4 regions of the Mesorhizobium sp. M0159 genome follow, and region 2 is predicted to be linked to each of the others. Evidence: predicted binding sites of a transcription regulator. Region 2 holds the regulator's gene; each other region holds the start of a gene.
What was found. The regulator PhoB, encoded in region 2, activates phosphate uptake and scavenging genes when phosphate is short. The targets are predictions, from matches to a motif close to TGTCATNNANCTGTCAT.
Positions count from the first base shown of each region.

Region 1: olsB (l-ornithine N(alpha)-acyltransferase) is a predicted target of PhoB. The motif match lies at 3,446-3,462, and genes of this name have one in related genera.
Region 3: NKJ32_RS00450 (alkaline phosphatase D family protein) is a predicted target of PhoB. The motif match lies at 2,142-2,158, and genes of this name have one in related genera.
Region 4: NKJ32_RS00335 (inorganic phosphate transporter) is a predicted target of PhoB. The motif match lies at 2,493-2,509, and genes of this name have one in related genera.

Region 1 covers NZ_JAMYTF010000008.1:166,172-170,866, forward strand. The annotation lists gene acuI (acrylyl-CoA reductase (NADPH)) at 10-999, shown strand; gene NKJ32_RS11600 (PAS domain-containing hybrid sensor histidine kinase/response regulator) at 1,088-3,376, shown strand; gene olsB (l-ornithine N(alpha)-acyltransferase) at 3,526-4,401, shown strand; gene grpE (nucleotide exchange factor GrpE) at 4,520-4,695, opposite strand, start outside.
Region 2 covers NZ_JAMYTF010000054.1:16,020-20,714, reverse strand. The annotation lists gene pstA (phosphate ABC transporter permease PstA) at 1-725, shown strand, start outside; gene pstB (phosphate ABC transporter ATP-binding protein PstB) at 722-1,525, shown strand; gene phoU (phosphate signaling complex protein PhoU) at 1,558-2,265, shown strand; gene phoB (phosphate regulon transcriptional regulator PhoB) at 2,282-2,971, shown strand; gene NKJ32_RS30270 (ROK family protein) at 2,981-4,225, opposite strand; gene xylF (D-xylose ABC transporter substrate-binding protein) at 4,512-4,695, shown strand, end outside.
Region 3 covers NZ_JAMYTF010000001.1:90,014-94,708, forward strand. The annotation lists gene NKJ32_RS00440 (TetR/AcrR family transcriptional regulator) at 1-586, opposite strand, end outside; gene NKJ32_RS00445 (MFS transporter) at 669-1,952, shown strand; gene NKJ32_RS00450 (alkaline phosphatase D family protein) at 2,231-3,805, shown strand; gene NKJ32_RS00455 (hypothetical protein) at 3,852-4,133, opposite strand; gene typA (translational GTPase TypA) at 4,332-4,695, shown strand, end outside.
Region 4 covers NZ_JAMYTF010000001.1:68,150-72,844, reverse strand. The annotation lists gene NKJ32_RS00350 (efflux RND transporter permease subunit) at 1-457, opposite strand, end outside; gene NKJ32_RS00345 (efflux RND transporter periplasmic adaptor subunit) at 454-1,731, opposite strand; gene NKJ32_RS00340 (TetR/AcrR family transcriptional regulator) at 1,882-2,418, shown strand; gene NKJ32_RS00335 (inorganic phosphate transporter) at 2,563-4,167, shown strand; gene NKJ32_RS00330 (transporter) at 4,254-4,695, shown strand, end outside.

The DNA of each region.
Region 1 (4,695 bases), on a different contig from region 2:
GGAGAAAAAATGCCGGAAACCTTCAAAGCCATCCTCGTTTCGCGTGACGCCGAGAAAAACCAGTCAGTCGCGGTGACCGAGCTTACCGAGGCAGACCTGATGGAGGGCGACGTCACCGTCGCGGTCGAGGCGACGACGGTGAACTACAAGGACGGTCTTGCAATTACCGGCAAGGCGCCGGTAATCCGCCGCTGGCCGCTGGTGCCGGGCATCGATTTCGCCGGCACCGTCATCTCGTCTTCCAATCCTGACTGGCGCAAGGGCGAAAAGGTCATATTGAACGGCTGGGGCGTCGGCGAGACGCATTTCGGCGCCTTTGCAGGGCGCGCCCGCGTCAAGGGCGACTGGCTGGTGCCGTTGCCGGACGGCATGAGCCCGCATGATGCGATGGCGGTCGGCACCGCCGGCTACACCGCCATGCTTTGCGTCATCGCGCTGGAGCGGCACGGCATCGTGCCCGAGCGCGGCCCGGTGGTCGTGACCGGCGCTGCCGGTGGCGTCGGCTCGGTCGCGGTCTCGATCCTGTCCAGCCTCGGCTATCACGTCATCGCCTCGACCGGCCGCGCTGCCGAAAGCCCCTATCTGATCGACCTCGGCGCCGCGGAAGTGATTTCACGCGACGAGCTCACCCAGCCGGCAAAACCGCTCGCCAAGGAACGCTGGGCCGGCGGCGTCGATGCGGTCGGCAGTCACACGCTGGCCAACGTTCTGTCGATGACCTCCTATGGCGGCGCCGTCGCCGCTTGCGGCCTCGCCGGCGGCATGGACCTGCCGGCAAGCGTCGCCCCCTTCATCCTGCGCGGCGTCTCGCTGCTCGGCATCGATTCGGTGATGGCGCCGAAGGCGGTCCGCCTCGAGGCCTGGCGCCGCATCGGCGCCGATCTCGACCACGCAAAGCTTGCCAGCCTGTCGATGAGCATCGGCTTCGACGGCATCATCGGCGCCGCGCATGAGATCGTCGAGGGCAAGATCCGCGGCCGCGTGGTGGTGGATATATGAGCCCCCAAGGGATAAAAAAGAGCGCGACCGCTAAAATTCGAGCGATCAACCACAACCTTCGATAAGCTCTGTCTGGCAGGAGTTCCGTATGATTGCGGAACCCGGCATCAGAGAGGCGGAACCAGCCGAACGGGCCGACGGGACGGCCCCCGCGGCGCCAGGACGGCAGCTTGTCGCCGCGCCACCGCTGGCGCCGGAACTGCCGGCCTCCAACCGCGAAGGCCTGCCCTTCCTGACGCTCGTCGCCATCGTCGTGCTGGCAGGCTTTTCGCATCTGACCGGGGCGCCGATCTTCATCACCATCGGCCTTTTGGCGACAGCCATCGCCGGGCTCGCCATGCATCTGCGCAACAGGCGCACCGAGCGCCGCGCGGTGGCCCTGCTCGATGCCACGACCGCCCGCAGCCGCGCCGAAATCGAGACGCTGGCCGACCGCATGTGGGAGATGCAGGAGAGCGAGGAGCGCTTTCGCGGGCTGATCGATGCACTCGGCGATCTCGTCGTCCATCGTGACCGCGACGGCCACATTGTCTACGCCAACAAGGTTTTCGCCGACCTTGTCGAAACCGACCAGCGCGACCTTGCCGGCAAGACCCTGGCCGAACTAGGCATCGATGTCGGCATCGTCCCCGACGCCGCGTTTTCCGACCATGAATGCCTGAGTTCCACCGACGTCGCCATTCGCACGCCGGACGGCCCACGCTGGTTCTCTTGGATCGAGCTGTCGGTGCGCGACAAGGACAGCGGCGCCGTTTCGCATCGCGCCATCGCCCGCGACATCACCGCTCGCAAGCGCGCCGAATCCTCGCTGATCACCGCCCGCGAGCGGGCCGAATATGCGAGCCAGGCCAAATCGCGCTTCCTCGCCACCGTCAGCCACGAGATCCGCACGCCGATGAACGGCATCATGGGCATGGCCCGGCTTCTCGCCGACACCAGCCTTTCGCCCGAGCAGCGGACCTATGTCGGCGCCATCTCGACCTCGGCCAGCGCGCTGCTGGCGCTGATCGAGGACCTGCTCGACTACTCCAAGATCGAGGCCGGCCGCTTCGATCCCGAACCGCAGCCGATGTCGGTGCGCGAGATCGCCGACAATGTCATCGAGCTTTTGGCGGCGCGGGCTTTTGCCAAGGATATCGGCCTCGGCTGCCATGTCGAACCCGACGTGCCGCAGCTGATCACCGCCGACCCCGGCAGGGTCAGGCAGGTGCTGCTCAATCTCATCGGCAACGCCGTCAAGTTCACCGACAGCGGCGGCGTCCTGGCAAGCATCGCCCGCGTCCGCACCGAAACCACCGACCGCATCTGCTTCACCATCACCGACACCGGCCCCGGTCTGCGCGAGGAGGACATGGAGCGCATATTCGAGGACTTCGAACAGGCTGACGGCACCTCGACCCGTGCGCATGGCGGTGCCGGCCTCGGTCTCGCCATTTCCAAACGCCTGGTGATCGCCATGGGCGGCACTATCTCTGTGTCGAGCCGGCTTGGCCAGGGGTCCGAATTCGTCTTCGAGATTCCCGCTATTTCCGCCGTCGAGGCGCCGCAGATCCGCCAGGACGCGCTGTCGGGCCGGCATGCGGTGATCGTATCGAAGAACCTGGTCGAGGCCGAAGCCCTCGCCCGCACCATTCGCGCCAATGGCGGCACGGTCGATCTGGCCACCGCCGCCGCCCAGGCCACCGCTTTCGCCGAGGGCTGTGACGTGCTTCTGATCGATGCTGCCATGGAGCAAAGCGACGGCAGGCTGCTCAGGCGCCTGCGCCAGAGCGGATTTGCCGATTGCGAGGCAGTGACGCTGATCGCGCCGACCGACCGCGGCATGCTTGGCGAGTTCCGTGCCAACGGTTACGCCACCTTCCTGGCGAGGCCGGTGCGCGGCGAGACACTGCTGCGCGTGCTTTTGACCAGCCATGCACCGGTCATCGCCGAGCCGCAACTGCAAAGGCGCGGCGCGCAGGCGGGGCACGCCATTGGCGCCCGCCAGCAGGGCCTGTCGGTGCTGATCGCCGAGGACAACGACATCAACGCCATGCTGGCCCGCGCCACGCTGCTGAAGGCCGGGCATCGCGTGAAAGTGGTCGGCAACGGCAAGGCCGCGGTCGAGGCGGTCATCAGCACCGGCCACAAGCACCGCTACGACGTGGTGCTGATGGACTTGCACATGCCTGTCATGGACGGTCTGGACGCCATCGCCGCCATCCGCCGCCATGAGGAGGAGACCGCGGTGCCGCCGGTGCCGATCATGGTGCTGTCGGCCGACAGCCAGGAAAAGACCCGCCACGCCGTGCTCGCTCACGGTGCCAGCGGCTTCGTCACCAAGCCGCTCGACCCCGATGCCCTGGTTCATGCGGTCGAAGGGCAAGCGGCCGCCTGAGGCACAACATAGACGGTTGATAGATTACCCAGCCGACGAAGTATTGCCCGCAGAGCCGTATCACGGTACTGTCACAATCCTGTTGCACCTACACCGTATCCCCGTGCCAAGAGGGATGGCTCGAAGGAGAATCACTCGTGCATACAGTCATGCCGGAATGTGATGCTCGGCCGAACGCCAGCGGGCCTTTGCTCGTCGGCCGGAACGCCGATGCCGTCATAAAAGGCGCATCGCTCGGCCGCATCGGCAATCTCGAAGTGCGGCTCGCCCGCAACGAGCCCGAGATCGCTGCCGCGCAGGAAGTGCGCTACCGGGTGTTCTACGACGAGCTTGGTGCCAGGAAGGACCTGTTCCAGATGCAGGACCGCCGCGATGCCGACCGCTTCGATCCCCTCTGCGACCATCTGCTGGTCTTCGATACTTCGCTTTCCGGCCCCGAGCATCGCCGCATCGTCGGCACCTACCGCCTGCTGCGGCAGGAGATTGCCGCGGCCGCCGGAGGCTTCTATTCCGAAGGTGAATTCGAACTGACCAAGCTGATCGCGCGGCATCCCGGCCAGCGCTTCCTCGAGCTCGGCCGCTCCTGCGTTCTGCCGGAATACCGCTCGAAGCGCACCATCGAGGCGCTGTGGCAAGGCATCTGGGCCTATATCAATCATTACGGCATCGGCGTGATGACCGGCTGCGCGTCGTTCCACGGCACCGTGCCGGCGGCACATGCAGAGGCGCTGACCTATCTTGCCCACCACTGCCGGACGAATTCATCCTGGGACGTGCGTGCCGTCGCCGGGCGCTATTGTTCCATGGATCTGATGCCGATCGAGGCGGTCAATACCAAGGCGGCGATCGCCGCGATGCCGCCACTGGTCAAGGGCTATCTGCGCGTCGGCGCGCGCATTGGCGACGGTTGCGTCATCGACCGTGAATTCTCGACGGTCGACGTGTTCGTGGTGATGCCGGTCAAGGAGATCGGTGCCCGCTACGTCAATTATTATGGTGGAGAAGCGCAGCGGTTTGCGGCGTGAATAGTGAATAGTGAATAGTGAATAGTGAATAGTGAATAGTGAATAGAACATAGCACTGACTGCTGGAGCAGCAATTGGCTACTCACTACTAACCATTCACTATTGACCATTCACCCATTCACGCATCTTTCTCAGCCTGCTCGTTGACCGGCCCCGGCTCGACTGGCGCTTCGCTCGCCACATGCTTGGGGCCGCCCTTAGCCACGCCGACCATGGCGGGCCGCAGAACACGCTCGCCGATCGAATAGCCGGGCTGCACGACCTGCACGACCGTGTTGGCCGGTACGTCGGGAT
Region 2 (4,695 bases):
AGGGCACAGCCGGGCTTTCGCTCGCGGTCTTCACCGAGATGACGCCACCACCGGGCGAGGCCGGCGGCCTGCTCAATGCCATCGCGGGCAGCCTGCTGATGACGATCATCGCCGTTGTCGTCGGCACGCCGATCGGCGTGCTGGCGGGAACCTACATGGCCGAGTATGGACGCTTTTCGCGCATCACCACCGTCGTCCGCTTCATCAACGACATCCTGTTGTCGGCGCCGTCGATCATCATCGGCTTGTTTGTCTATGAGCTGATGGTGCGGCCAATGGGACATTTCTCGGCCATTGCCGGCGCCGTTGCGCTTGCCATCCTGGTCATTCCGGTGGTCGTGCGCACCACTGAAGACATGCTCAACCTGGTGCCGAACGCGTTGCGTGAAGCCGGTGCCGCGATCGGCGCGCCACGCTGGGTGGTGATCCGTTCGGTCGCCTACCGCGCCGCATTGTCCGGCATCGTCACCGGCATATTGCTGGCGATAGCACGCATTTCCGGCGAGACGGCGCCGCTGCTCTTCACCGCGCTCAACAACCAGTTCTGGAGCAGCAATATCAACGCGCCGATGGCCAGCCTGCCGGTGACCATCTTCCAGTTCGCTCTCAGCCCTTACGAGGAATGGCAGCAACTGGCGTGGACCGGCGCACTCATAATCACCCTGACGGTTCTGGGCTTGAGCATCCTCGCCCGCAGCCTTACCGGACGCAGAGAGGACAGATGACACAGATGTTGTCCCCAGACATGACGATGGCCGAAACGGTCGCCGAGAAGACGAAGATCGAGGTCAAGAATCTCAACTTCTACTACGGCCAGAGCAAGGCGCTGAAGGACATCAGCCTGTCGCTGCCTGAGCGCAGTGTCACGGCCTTCATCGGCCCTTCGGGCTGCGGGAAATCGACGCTGCTGCGTGTGTTCAACCGCATCTATGAGCTCTACCCAAAACAGATGGCCGAGGGCCAGGTGCTGCTCGACGGCAAGAACATTCTCGACCGGTCGCAGGATCTCAACCTCCTCAGGACCAAGATCGGCATGGTGTTCCAGAAGCCGACGCCGTTCCCGATGTCGATCTACGAGAACATCGCCTTCGGCGTCAGGCTCTACGAGAACCTCGGCAAGTCCGAGATGGACGGCCGCGTCGAACAGGCGTTGAAGCGCGCCGCGCTGTGGAGCGAGGTCAAGGACAAGCTCAACGCCAGCGGCTTGAGCCTATCTGGCGGCCAGCAGCAGCGGCTCTGTATCGCCCGCACCGTGGCCGTGAAGCCGGAAGTCATTCTGCTCGACGAACCGGCTTCGGCCCTCGACCCGCTGTCGACTGCCAAGATCGAGGAACTGATCGACGAATTGCAAGCCGACTACACGATCGTCATCGTCACCCACAACATGCAGCAGGCGGCGCGCGTGTCGCGCCAGACCGCCTTCATGTATCTGGGTGAACTGGTCGAGTTCGACCGGACCGAGAAGATCTTCACGTCGCCCCGCGAGAAGCGCACGCAGGACTACATCACTGGCCGCTTCGGCTGAGCCGTTCCGATCATGCATATGAGGACAGGACCATGGGCGAACACACAGTCGCTTCTTTCGACGAGGATCTCGAGCAGATCAGCAAGCTGATCCGCGACATGGCCGACCTCGCCGGTTCGATGGTCGGCGGGGCGACCAAGGCCCTGTTGAATTCCGACAACGTGCTGGCGCAACGCGTCGTTTCCGACGACGCCATCATGGATGCGCGTCAACGCGAACTGGACGACCGCGCCATAACCCTGATCGCCAAACGCCAGCCGATGGCCCACGATCTTCGCCATGTGGTCGGAGCGATCCGCATGGCGGGCGACCTCGAACGCATCGGCGATCTTGCCAAGAATATCGCCAAGCGCGTGAGTGCGGTCGGCCTCAGCGCCACGCCGCGGGACCTGTCGCATTCCATCGACGCGATGGCGCAGCTGGTTCTCATCCAGGTGCAGGGTGTCATCGAGGAATATGCTGCAGGCGATGCGGCCGCGTTGGCCAAGCTGCGTGCCGCCGACGAGCGCATCGACGTCAAATACACGTCCGTGTTCCGCGAGCTCTTGACCTACATGATGGAAGATCCGCGCAACATCACCGCTTGCACGCACCTGCTGTTCTGCGCCAAGAATCTGGAGCGGATCGGCGACCATGTCACCAACATCGCCGAAAATGCGTATTATGTGCTGACCGGCGAGCAATTGCCGGTCAATCGTCCGAAGCAGGACGAAACGACAATGTCCGCACCGGTGACATGATGGGGGTGCCCAGCCGATGATCGCACCACGCATAATGGTGGTGGAGGACGAGGAGCCGTTGGGTGTGCTGCTCCGCTACAATCTCGAATCCGAAGGCTACCAGGTCGAGGTGGTGACACGCGGCGACGAAGCCGAGATCCGTTTGCAGGAGAATGTGCCCGACCTTTTGGTGCTCGACTGGATGATACCAGCGGTTTCCGGCATCGAGCTCTGTCGTCGGTTGCGGGTGCGCCCCGAAACCGAGCGGCTGCCGATCATCATGCTGACCGCGCGCGGCGAGGAGAGCGACCGGGTGCGCGGTCTTTCGACCGGCGCCGACGACTATCTGGTCAAACCGTTTTCGACACCGGAATTCATGGCCAGGGTCAAGGCGCTGCTGCGGCGCGCCAAGCCGGAAGTGCTGTCCAGCGTGCTGAAGGTAGGCGACATCGTGCTCGATCGCGAATCGCACAGGGTCTATCGCAAGAAGAGCGAAATCAGGCTCGGGCCGACCGAATTCCGGCTGCTCGAGTTCATGATGCGGCATCCGGGCCGTGTCTTCTCGCGCAGCCAGTTACTCGATAATGTCTGGGGCGAGACAATCTACATCGACGAACGCACCGTCGACGTGCATGTCGGGCGGCTGCGCAAAGCCGTCAACAACGGCCGGATGCCGGATGTCATCCGCACCATCCGCGGTGCCGGCTATGCGATCAGGGAAGATTGACCCGCCTGGTCAGGCTACGTTCTTTCTGACGCTGGGCCTCATTTGCGCGCCCGGCGCGAAAATCTCCTGGTCGACGAAGCTTAACGCCCGCATCGCGCAGCCTTCGCGGATCAGCGGCAATTCGTTCGGCTCTGTATCGAAGGAGATCGAGCCTGAATGCTGGCCGCCGGCGGTCTGGGCGATTGCCTTCCGCATGGCCGGCTCGATCAGATCGAAGGCGGCGGCACTGGCGCCGACCATCGCGACCGGTGCCGGATCGATCAGCGCGAACAGCGAGCCGAGACCGAAACCCAGCGCTTCGCCGGCCTTGCGGTAGGCCTCGCGTTCCGGCCCATCTTTCTCGCGCGCCCGGGCCGCCAGTGCTCGCATGTCGGCGTCGCTGACGTCGGCGACCGGCTCGCTGTCTTCGCTCATCTGCCTGGCGTTGCGCCAGATGGCGTAGTTGCCGGCATAGGCCTCGATGCAGCCGCGCCGCCCGCAACGGCAGAGCGCGCCGCCCGGACGATGGATCATGTGGCCAAATTCGCCGCCCGAGGAATGCGTCCCGGTGAACAGTTCGCCCTTCAGCACCAGCCCCATGCCGATGCCATGCGAAAGCAGGATGGCGATGAAGTCGTCGCGATAGCGATCCGGATTGCGCCAGCGCAAAGCCACCGCCATCATGTTGCAGTCGTTCTCCACCGTTGCCGGGATGCCGAATTCGTCCTCCAGCATGTCGGCAAAGGCGATGTCGGTCTGCGGCGTGATCGGCGACCACAGCATGGCGCGTGCAGGGGAGTCGGTAATGCCCTGAATCGCCAGGGCGATGCGGGCGACACTGCGGACGTCAAGGTCTGGATCCTGCAGCCGGCGCCGGACGATGGTCATGCATTCACGGATCAGCTCGTCGCGCGGCATGGTCAGCGTGTCCAGCCGGCGCTGTTCCTCGGCGACCACCTGTCCCGTATAGTCGATAATAGCGGCCGACAGGAAATTCAGCGACAACACCACGGTCAACACCGCCGCCGCTTCCGGGTTGAGGGCGAGGCCGACCTGCGGACGACCGCGTTTCAACGAAACGGGCTCACTTGCCTTGCTCTCGGCGAGGATGCCTTCCCGTATCAGGTCAGAAGAGATCGCCGATATGGTCGAATGACTGAGGCCGGTGGTAGCTGCGATCTCAGTACGCGATGGCTGGCCGGCCCGGCGCACCGCCGAGATCACCATCGCCCGGTTGCGCCGGCGCAAATCGTCATGGCGGATTCCGACCGACATTGTTTTGCTTTCCTCCCGGTTGCCGCGGCCGCTCATGAACCGGAAGCCGTCGGTAATGTCCGACAAATAGTGTCGGACGCAGGCAAATAGTGTCAGATGCAGGTGGCGCTGTCATCGTTTATTCCGACGCTCGAAAAAACTCGCAGAGTCATCAAAATCCATCAGAATCGATGTTGACAGCAGCCGGAGATCGGGCCAGTATTTTTTCGAGGCTCGAAAAAATTAGAGCTTCTAAGCTGGTCTTTGAGCCAATTGGTCACGCCGTACGCGGCGCAGGGAGGATATGATGAAGAAATTCACGACCGCCATTCTGGCGGGTGTCGCCATGACGCTGGCGCTGGCGTCGGTGGCGCAGGCTAAAGACAAGGTCATCGGCGTTTCCTGGTCGAACTTCCAGGAAGAGCGCTGGAAGACCGACGAGGCCGCAATGAAGGCGGCCATTGAGGCCGCAGGCGACAAGTATATTTCCG
Region 3 (4,695 bases), on a different contig from region 2:
CTATCAGAAGATCGGCGTTGCGGGCCACCGACTGCGCCGGTCCGCCGGCACCGAACAGCTGGCCGCTGATATAGGCGCCCTCGATCAGCAGCAGCAGCCCGTCGCCCAGCGTCTCGGCGTCGCCGGCGCCCATCGCCGCCGCCATGGCACGCAAGCGCCGGCGCAATTCCTGCTTGTTGGCCTCGCTCACGACGCGGGCCGGATGGCCAGGTTCGGGATATTCGACCGCGGCATTGGTCATGCCGCAGCCGCGATAGTCGGGCTTTTGCGTGCGCTTGCCGACACGCGTCAGGAAAGCGACGATCTGCGCGCGCGGATCGCCGGGATGGGCATCCACCGCCTCGTCGAAACGCTCCCAGAATTCGAGGTCATAGTGCCGGAGGTAGGATGCGGCCAGCTCGTCCTTGGACGGAAAGCTGCGGTAGAGGCTGGGCTTGGTGACGCCGGCACGCCGCACGATCTCGTCGACGCCGATCGCCCTGATGCCTTGCCGGTAGAACAGGTCGCGCGCGACCTGGAGAATCCGTTCGGCGGCGCGAGGCGGCGGTGCGTCATTCGCCTTGATCGTTGGTTCAATGCTTTTCATGCCTGGTCTGCCGGTTAGCTGGTTGACAATGTTACCGGTCGGTACGTATGTTTCGCGCTCCTGCAACGTACCGGTCAGTAACATGATAGCTCAATCCCGCCCGTTTGGCCAGCGCTACGCTTTCGTCGTGGTCGCCGTCATCTTCCTCTGCCTGCTGATCGCAGCGGGCCTGCGTTCGGCGCCGGCAGTCATGATGCTGCCGCTGGAGAACAGTTTCGGCTGGCGGCGCGACGTGGTGTCGCTGGCGGCGGCCACCGGCATCTTCCTCTACGGCCTGACCGGGCCGTTTGCCGCGGCGCTGATGGAGCGGATCGGGCTGCGCCGCACCTTGCTTGCCGCGCTGCTGTTGATGTCGGGATCGACCGCGCTCAGCCTGTTGATGACCAAACCGTGGCATCTGCTCCTCACCTGGGGCGTGTTTTCCGGCGTCAGCTCGGGCGCCGTCGCCACCGTGCTCGGCGCGACCATCGTCAACCGCTGGTTCAAGACCAATCGCGGCCTGGTGATGGGACTGATGTCGGCGTCCAGTGCCACCGGGCTGCTGGTCTTCCTGCCGCTGCTCGCCTCGCTCGCCCAGTCGGGCGGCTGGAGGCCGATTGTCATCGCGGTCTCGGTTGCCACCGCCTGCCTGCTGCCGCTGGTCTGGCTGCTGGTGCCGGAGCGGCCGGCCTCCATCGGCATGGTGCGCTATGGCGCCGAGCTCGACGACGTGCCGCCGTCACCACCTGCCGCGCAAGGCAATTTCCTCGCGCATACGATGAGCACGCTGCGCCGCGCCGCCGGCACGCGCGTCTTTTGGTATCTGTTCGCCACCTTCTTCGTTTGCGGCTTCACCACCAACGGGTTGGTTGGCACGCACCTGATCGCCTTTTGCGGCGATATGGGCATCGGCGAAGTGCAGGCTGCAGGCCTGCTCTCGATGATGGGCATCTTCGATCTTATCGGCACAACGCTGTCGGGCTGGCTCACCGACCGTTTCGACCCGCGCAAGCTGCTCGGCGTCTATTACGGTATTCGCGGCCTGTCGCTGATCTATTTGCCCTATTCCGGCTTCTCGGCGACCAGCCTGATCATCTTCGCCGTGTTTTACGGACTGGACTGGATCGCGACGGTGCCGCCGACGCTCAGGCTTTCCAACGAGGCGTTCGGCGACCGCAGCGGGCCGATCGTCTTCGGCTGGATCGTCGCCGGCCATCAGGTGGGTGCGGCAACCGCCGCTGCCTTCGGTGGCACCATGCGTGAGCTTCAGGGCAACTATCAGCTTGCCTTCCTGATCGCCGGCATGACGGCAATAGCCGCCGCCTGCATCTCGCTGCTGATCAACACCAGCCGCCCGGCGTTTGATCCGGAACCGCAGGCGGCGTAGGGCGCAATCGGCCGTGCTAATCTCCCCCCTTGAGGGAGATGGCCGCGAAGCGGCCAGAGGGGGTCGGTCCGACTGGGCTCGGCCCCTTATCGCCGATGCAAGAGGTCGGTGCTCCATGCGAGACGACCCCCTTCTGTCGCCTTCGGCGACATCTCCCCCTCAAGGAGGGAGATTCGCCAGCCTGTTCACTGTTATCAAACCTTCATCGTTTCGAAATTTGCCTGAAACATTGAAGCTGGAGCTTGGCGGCGACGTTCAATGCCATCCAGGAGACAGCCATGAACAAGATTTCGATGACGCGACGCGCTTTCGTCACGTCGGCCAGCGCCGTTGGCCTGGTCGGCGCCTCGGGCCTCGCCCTTCCCTATTACTCGCGCGCCAATCAGCGCCCGGCTTTCACCCATGGCATCCAGTCCGGCGACGTCGACGCCACCAGCGGCATGGTCTGGACACGCACCGACCGGCCGTCGCGCGTCATGTTCGAGGTGTCGCCGACCGAAAGCTTCACCAATGCCGTCCGCCTGGCGCCGCTCGATACCTCGCCGGCCAGCGATTATACGGTGAAGCGGCTGCTTACCGATCTCGCCTCCGACCAGGACATCTTCTACCGCATGGTCGCGGCCGATCTTGCCGACATCAACGCCGTTTCCGAGCCGGTCGTCGGCCGCTTCCGCACGGCACCTGCCTCGAAGCGCGACATTCGCTTTGCCTGGTCGGGCGACACCGCCGGCCAAGGCTGGGGCATCGACGAGACCGGCATGAAGACCTACGCCACCATTGCCAAGCACACGCCCGACTTCTTCCTGCATTCGGGCGATACGATCTATGCCGATGGTGCGATGAAGGACGAGGTCGACCTGCCCAACGGCGGCAAGTGGAAAAACAAAGTGCTGATCGACGAGAAGCGCAAGGTTGCCGAGACGCTGAACGAATACCGGGCGCAGTGGAAATACAACATGATGGACAGGCATTTGCTGGCGCTCAGCGCCATCTGTCCGACCTTCTATCAGTGGGATGACCACGAGGTGCTGAACAACTGGTCGGAATCGAAGGACCTGAGCGCCGACGATCGCTACACTGAAAAATCCATCCATGTGCTGGCGGCACGTGCGGCGCGCGCCTTCCACGAAATGACGACGATCCGTTACGAGCCGTCGGAGCCGGGCCGCGTCTACCGCAAGATCGCCTATGGTCCGCTGCTCGACGTGTTCTTCCTCGACATGCGTTCCTACCGCGGCCCCAACGGTCCGGATATGCAGGAGACGATGACGCCGCAATCGCGCATCCTCGGTGAACAGCAGATCAAGTGGCTGAAGCGTGAACTGGCGAATTCCAACGCAACCTGGAAAATCATCGCCGCCGACATGCCGCTCGGCCTCGTCGTCTGGAACGACGGCACCAAGAAGGTAGGGGCCGAGGCGGTCAGCAATGGCGACAATGGCCCGGCCAAAGGGCGTGAGCTGGAAATTGCCGACCTTCTTCGCTATATAAAGAATGCGGGTATCAGCAACACTGTCTGGCTCACCGCAGACGTGCATTACACAGCCGCGCATTACTACAATCCGGACAAGGCGCAGTTCCAGGACTTCAATCCGTTTTGGGAATTCGTTTCGGGTCCGATCCATTCCGGCACGTTCGGGCCTAATGGTTTCGATATGACATTCGGCCCGGAGCTGAAGTTCATAAAGGCACCAACTGCCGAACAGGGTCAAAACCTGGCGCCTTCGGCCGGCCTGCAGTTCTTCGGGCTCGTCGAAATCGATGGCGCCACCGAGCAGTTGACGGTGCGGCTGATGGATCGCGACGACAGCGAACTCTACAAGGTCACGCTCGATCCGGTGCGGTCGGCGTGAGCGACGGCGCCACTACCCTCGGGCCAGCCCGAGGGTAGGACGTATATCAATCGGGATAGCAGACGACGGGAATGTTGGGCCAGACGGCGCTGTCGCATCCGGCATTTTGCTGCCGCTGCTTGAAGGCGGCGCTGACCGGCCCGGTCACCACCGGATCGACGCCATCGGGAGCATCGGCAAAAAGCTGCTCCGCCGACGGCTTGTCGGACGGCAAAGCAGACCGCGTCTCCTTGAACGACGCCGCCGACTGCGCCGCGCCGGCCGCGAGGAGGACGGCGAGCGCGGTACATGCCAAAATCGGCCGGAGTTTGATGCCTATCTCGATCATGAAATTCGAACTGTCCGGACCATGAAAGGTTCCGCCTTGGTTAATAATTCCACTTCACACCAAGACATTTAAGATTTGGTGACTTTATTTGGTGGCTCGCCTCCTCTTTCGCAATTGCGAAAAACCCTGTATGAGCCGCCCAACCGAAAGAGGCAGCGCCTTTTGGCCTGCTGCCTGCAACGCTCCCGAGACCGAAACATGAAAATCCGCAATATCGCGATCATCGCGCACGTCGACCATGGAAAAACCACCCTCGTCGACCAGCTTCTGAAACAGTCTGGCTCGTTCCGCGACAACCAGCGCGTCGCCGAGCGCGCCATGGATTCGAACGACCTCGAAAAGGAACGCGGCATCACCATCCTGGCCAAGGCGACCTCGGTCGACTGGAAGGACACCCGCATCAACATCGTCGACACGCCCGGCCACGCCGACTTCGGCGGCGAGGTCGAGCGCATTCTGTCGATGGTGGATTCGGCCATCGTGCTGGTCGACGCCGCCGAGGGGCCGATGCCGCAGACCAAATTCGTGGTCGGCAAGGCACTCAAGGTTGGACTGAAGCCGA
Region 4 (4,695 bases), on a different contig from region 2:
GTTGTTCCGGCGTCATGTTCGGGTTCTGCATCGAGATGTACATCATCGCGAACTGCTGGCCGGTGCCCTTGACGATCACCGGGTCTTTGGTTTCGTCCGGCAGATCGCCGCGCACGCTCTGGACCTTCGACAAGACTTCGTTCAGCGCCACGTCAGGGTCGGAGCCGAGTTTCATCTGCACTGTCACGGTGCTGGATGACGGCCGGCTCGCCGACGTGACATAATCGATGTTTTCGGTCGACGCGACGGCACGCGCGATCGGCGCGGAAATGAACCCCTGGATCAGGTCGGCGCTGGCGCCGGGATAGGCAGTGGTGATGGTGATGGCCGTTTCTTCAACCTCTGGATACTGCCGGATCGAAAGGTTGAAGATGCCTTGGAAACCCAGAAGCAGGATCATGCAGGCAAGCACGGTCGAAAGGACCGGGCGGCGGATGAAGAGGTCGGAAAAGCTCATTGCTGGGCTGCCTGCTGGTTCCCCGGCTTGCTCGGATCGATCGTGTTGTCGACGGCAACGGACATGCCGTTGGAGAGCCGGTTCTGGCCGGCGGTAACGACTTCGTCGCCGGGCGCGATGCCCTCCAGGATCTCGACCAGGCCGGCGTTGCGGCGGCCTGGCTTGACGAACACCTGGGCGAGCACGAGCTGCGGCTTCTGTTCTTCCGCTGCCGGCTTGGCCTCCTCTGCCGGTTTGGCTGGGGTAGCAGCCGGCTTTTCGTCGGGTTTTGCCGCGGGTGCTTCGGCCGCGGGCTTGGCAGCATCTGCAGCCGGCTTTTCTTCCGGCTTTGCCTCGGGCGCCGCGCCGTTGGCTTCGGCGGATTTGGCCGGGCGCACCACGAAGACGAAGTCGCCGTACAGGCTGGAAGTCAGCGCCGTCTGCGGCAGCGCCAGCACGTCGTTCTCCTCGGGCAGTTCGACGCGCACCTGGACGAACTGGCCGGGCGTCAGCTTGCCTTCGGGATTGCCGACCTCCGCCCTCACGGTCACCAGCCGGCTGGTCGGGTCGATCTTCGGATCGATGCCGCGGATGCTGCCGGTGAACGGCATGTCGCCGCCGCCGACGCCCAACCGCACCGTCTGTCCGATCTTCAGCTGCGGAAGCTGCTGCTCCGGCACGGTGAAATCGACACGCATCGTATCCATGTCCTGCAAGGTCACCACAGCGGTGCCGGGTGTGAGATACTGGCCAAGGTCGATTTTCGGAATACCGACGGTACCCTTGAAAGGGGCCGTCAACTGCTTTTGGTCGAGCACCGCTTGCAGCTTGTTTACCTGCGCTGCGGAGACCGATGCTGCTGCCTGCGCCGTGTCGAGCGTAGCGTCGGTGCCGACCCCGCGCTTCTGCAGCTCAAGAGCGCGCATCAGCGTCGTCTGGTCGGATGTGGCTTGCGCCTTCGATGCCACGAGGTCGGCTCGCTCGACTTCATCGTCGAGCTGAAGCAGCACGGCGTTGGCGGCGACCTTCTGATTGGCATGGAACAGGATGTCCTTGACGATGCCCGCGGTTTCGACGGTGAGGTCGACGCCGCGTACGGCACTGACAGTGCCGATCGCCTCGATGCCGGGCGTCCAGGACATCGGTTTGACGATGACCGTCGACACGGTCGCGGCCGGCGGCTTCATGCTGGCGAAGAACTGTTTGGTTGCCATGTCGTGAAACAGGTTGAAGCCGACGATGCCGCCGCACACCAGCACGAGCAGAATGAAGGCGATGATGAAGCGCTTGATCACGAACAGTCCCCTCGGCCACGGCCCAGCATAACGGTCGGACGACCGGAACACATACCTGTGACTGGTCCCAATTTCAAATGACGGCGATCTTACTGTACCGTCTGGACGGTCTTGTCAATTCCGCCTAAGCTAATGAATGGGGAACGCTTGATGAAGGCCCGCAGAGCAAATTCGCGCGAGAAGATTCTCGCCGCCGCCGCCGCCGTGGCGCGCGAGACGGGTCCTGGCAGCCTGTCGCTGGATGCGGTCGCCAGCCGTGCCGGCGTGTCGAAGGGTGGTCTTCTCTACAATTTCCCGACCAAGGCGAAATTGATGCAGGCGCTGGTAGAGGATTACCTGCGCGCCTTCGAGCAGGCCCTGGAGTCCGCCCGCACGGCCGGCGTCAACGGCGAAAGCCCGCTTGCAACTTATATCAAGCTGTCGGCCGAGCATGCCGAGGAATCGAAACCGTCGGCATCCTGGATATTTTCGGCGATTGCCGAGGATCCCGATTTCCTGACCCCGATAAAATCGTTCAGGCGGCAGCTGTTCGAGCGGCTGAAGCAGGAAACGCCGAACCTTAGGGCGCTGCTGGTCTGCTATCTCGCCATCGAAGGGCTTCGCAGCATGAACCTGTTCGGTTCGGACATTCTCTCCGCCGAAGAGCGCCGGCTGCTGATATCGACCCTGCTGGAGATCGCGGAATAGTCTAGGAATGCGCTGGCCGGGTTCAACTGCCTCGGTCGCGTCGATCGCCCGTTGCGTCAACCCAAAGTGCCTGCCGTCACACAGGCTTCATCGTGCCGACATAGCGTCCTCCCATTCTTTGCTGCAACGCAGGAGGAGTGGGGTGTGGTCGATATTGTTTCAAGCGAGGCAGGAATTCCAAGGCCGGAGCATCCGCTTGACCGGCCAAACGACACCGGTAAATGGTTTCTGCCGGCCTTTGCCGTCATCATTCTGGGCGGCCTTGCCTATGTCGGCTACGCGCTCAGCCAGGACCTGACCAGCACCATCGCGGTGCCGTGGATCCTGCTTGGGCTGGCGCTGCTGATCGCGCTCGGCTTCGAATTCGTCAACGGTTTTCACGACACTGCCAATGCGGTGGCAACGGTGATCTACACGCATTCCATGCCGGCCGAGCTTGCAGTGATGTGGTCCGGCTTCTTCAACTTCCTCGGCGTGCTTACCGCCAGCGGGGCGGTCGCCTTCGGCATCATATCGCTGCTGCCGGTCGAATTGATCCTTCAGGTCGGATCGAGCGCGGGGCTGGCCATGGTCTTCGCGCTGCTGGTCGCAGCGATCATGTGGAATCTCGGAACCTGGTATCTCGGCCTGCCGGCCTCGAGCTCGCACACGCTGATCGGTTCGATCATCGGCGTCGGTCTCGCCAACCAGTTCATGGCCCCGGCCGGCTCCGTCACCAGCGGCGTCGACTGGTCGCAGGCGTCCAATGTCGGCCTGTCGCTCCTGATCTCGCCGCTGGTCGGTTTTGGCCTGGCTGCACTGCTGCTTCTGGTGATGAAGCTGCTGGTCAGGAACCGCGAGCTCTACGAGGCGCCCAAGTCGAGCGCGCCGCCGCCGCTGTGGATTCGGGCGCTGCTTATTTTCACCTGCACCGGCGTCAGCTTTGCCCACGGCTCCAATGACGGGCAAAAGGGCATGGGCCTCATCATGCTCATCCCGATCGGCGTCGTGCCGACCGCCTTCGCGCTCAACCGCACACCGGACGTGAACTATCTCGAAGCTTACAAATCGGCGGCGACGCAGGTCGAAACGGTACTCGGCAAATACGTCAAGCCCGGCGTCGCCGTGACCGATGCGGCAACCGTGGTCGGCAACGCCGTTCGCACCAAGACCTGGAAGGACGAGACCACGCCTGCCCTGCAGAGCTTCATCCACGACACCAGCGCCATGTTGTCGCCCTATCCGTCCGTGGAAAAGCTGCCGACAACGCTGGTCAGCAACGCCCGCAACAACATCTATCTTATCGGTGAAGCGCTGAAGCTGATCGACAAGAAGAAGCTGCTGCCGATGGAGGCAGACGACCTGAAGGCGGTGACGACCTACCATAAGGCGGTCGACAACGCGACGAAGTTCATCCCGCTCTGGGTCAAGGTCGCCATCGCGCTGGCGCTCGGCCTCGGCACCATGGTCGGCTGGAAGCGCATCGTCGTCACCGTCGGCGAGAAGATCGGCAAAAGCCATTTGACCTACGGTCAGGGTGCGTCCGCCGAGCTTGTCGCGATGGCGACGATCGCATCGGCCGACTATCTCGGCCTGCCGGTCTCAACCACCCATGTGCTGTCCTCGGGCGTTGCCGGCACCATGGCGGCGAACGGCTCGGGCCTGCAATGGTCGACGGTGCGCAACATGCTGATGGCCTGGATACTGACCCTTCCGGTCTCCATCTGTCTTGCCTTCGTGTTGTTCGTCATCTTCCGCCAGGTGTTCTGAGCGGGGGCAGGGTTTGACCAGAATGTCGCGGCACCGGCCCCGGCGCCGCCCTGATCACCTGAACGTGCATCGTTTCGGCGGCGGCCATGAATGACGCATCGCATCTGACATTGCTTGCCGCGGACGACCAGCATCATGCTCCCGGGCTGGTCTGGGCCTATCATGCCGCTCCCGGCAAAGCTCCCGAACCGCTGGCGCCCCGAGACATAGAGGCCGCGCTGGCCTCAGCGGGCGGCTGGGTCTGGCTGCATGTCGACCTTGTCGACCGGCGCGCCCATTCCTGGGTCAGCCATGCCTGCGCGCTGCCGGCGTCGGCTCATGCAATCCTCGAAGGACATGAGGACAGCCTAGTGCTGGCGCATGAGAATGGCGTCGTCCACGGCATTTCGGCCGATCTGCATGGCGAGATCACCCATCAGTCGACGACCATCGGCAGATTGCATTTTGCGGTCTCGGAACGGCTGCTGGTCACCGGCCGCCGGCATCCGCTGGCGGCAGTGGAGGAAGTGCACACGGCCCTTGCCGCGG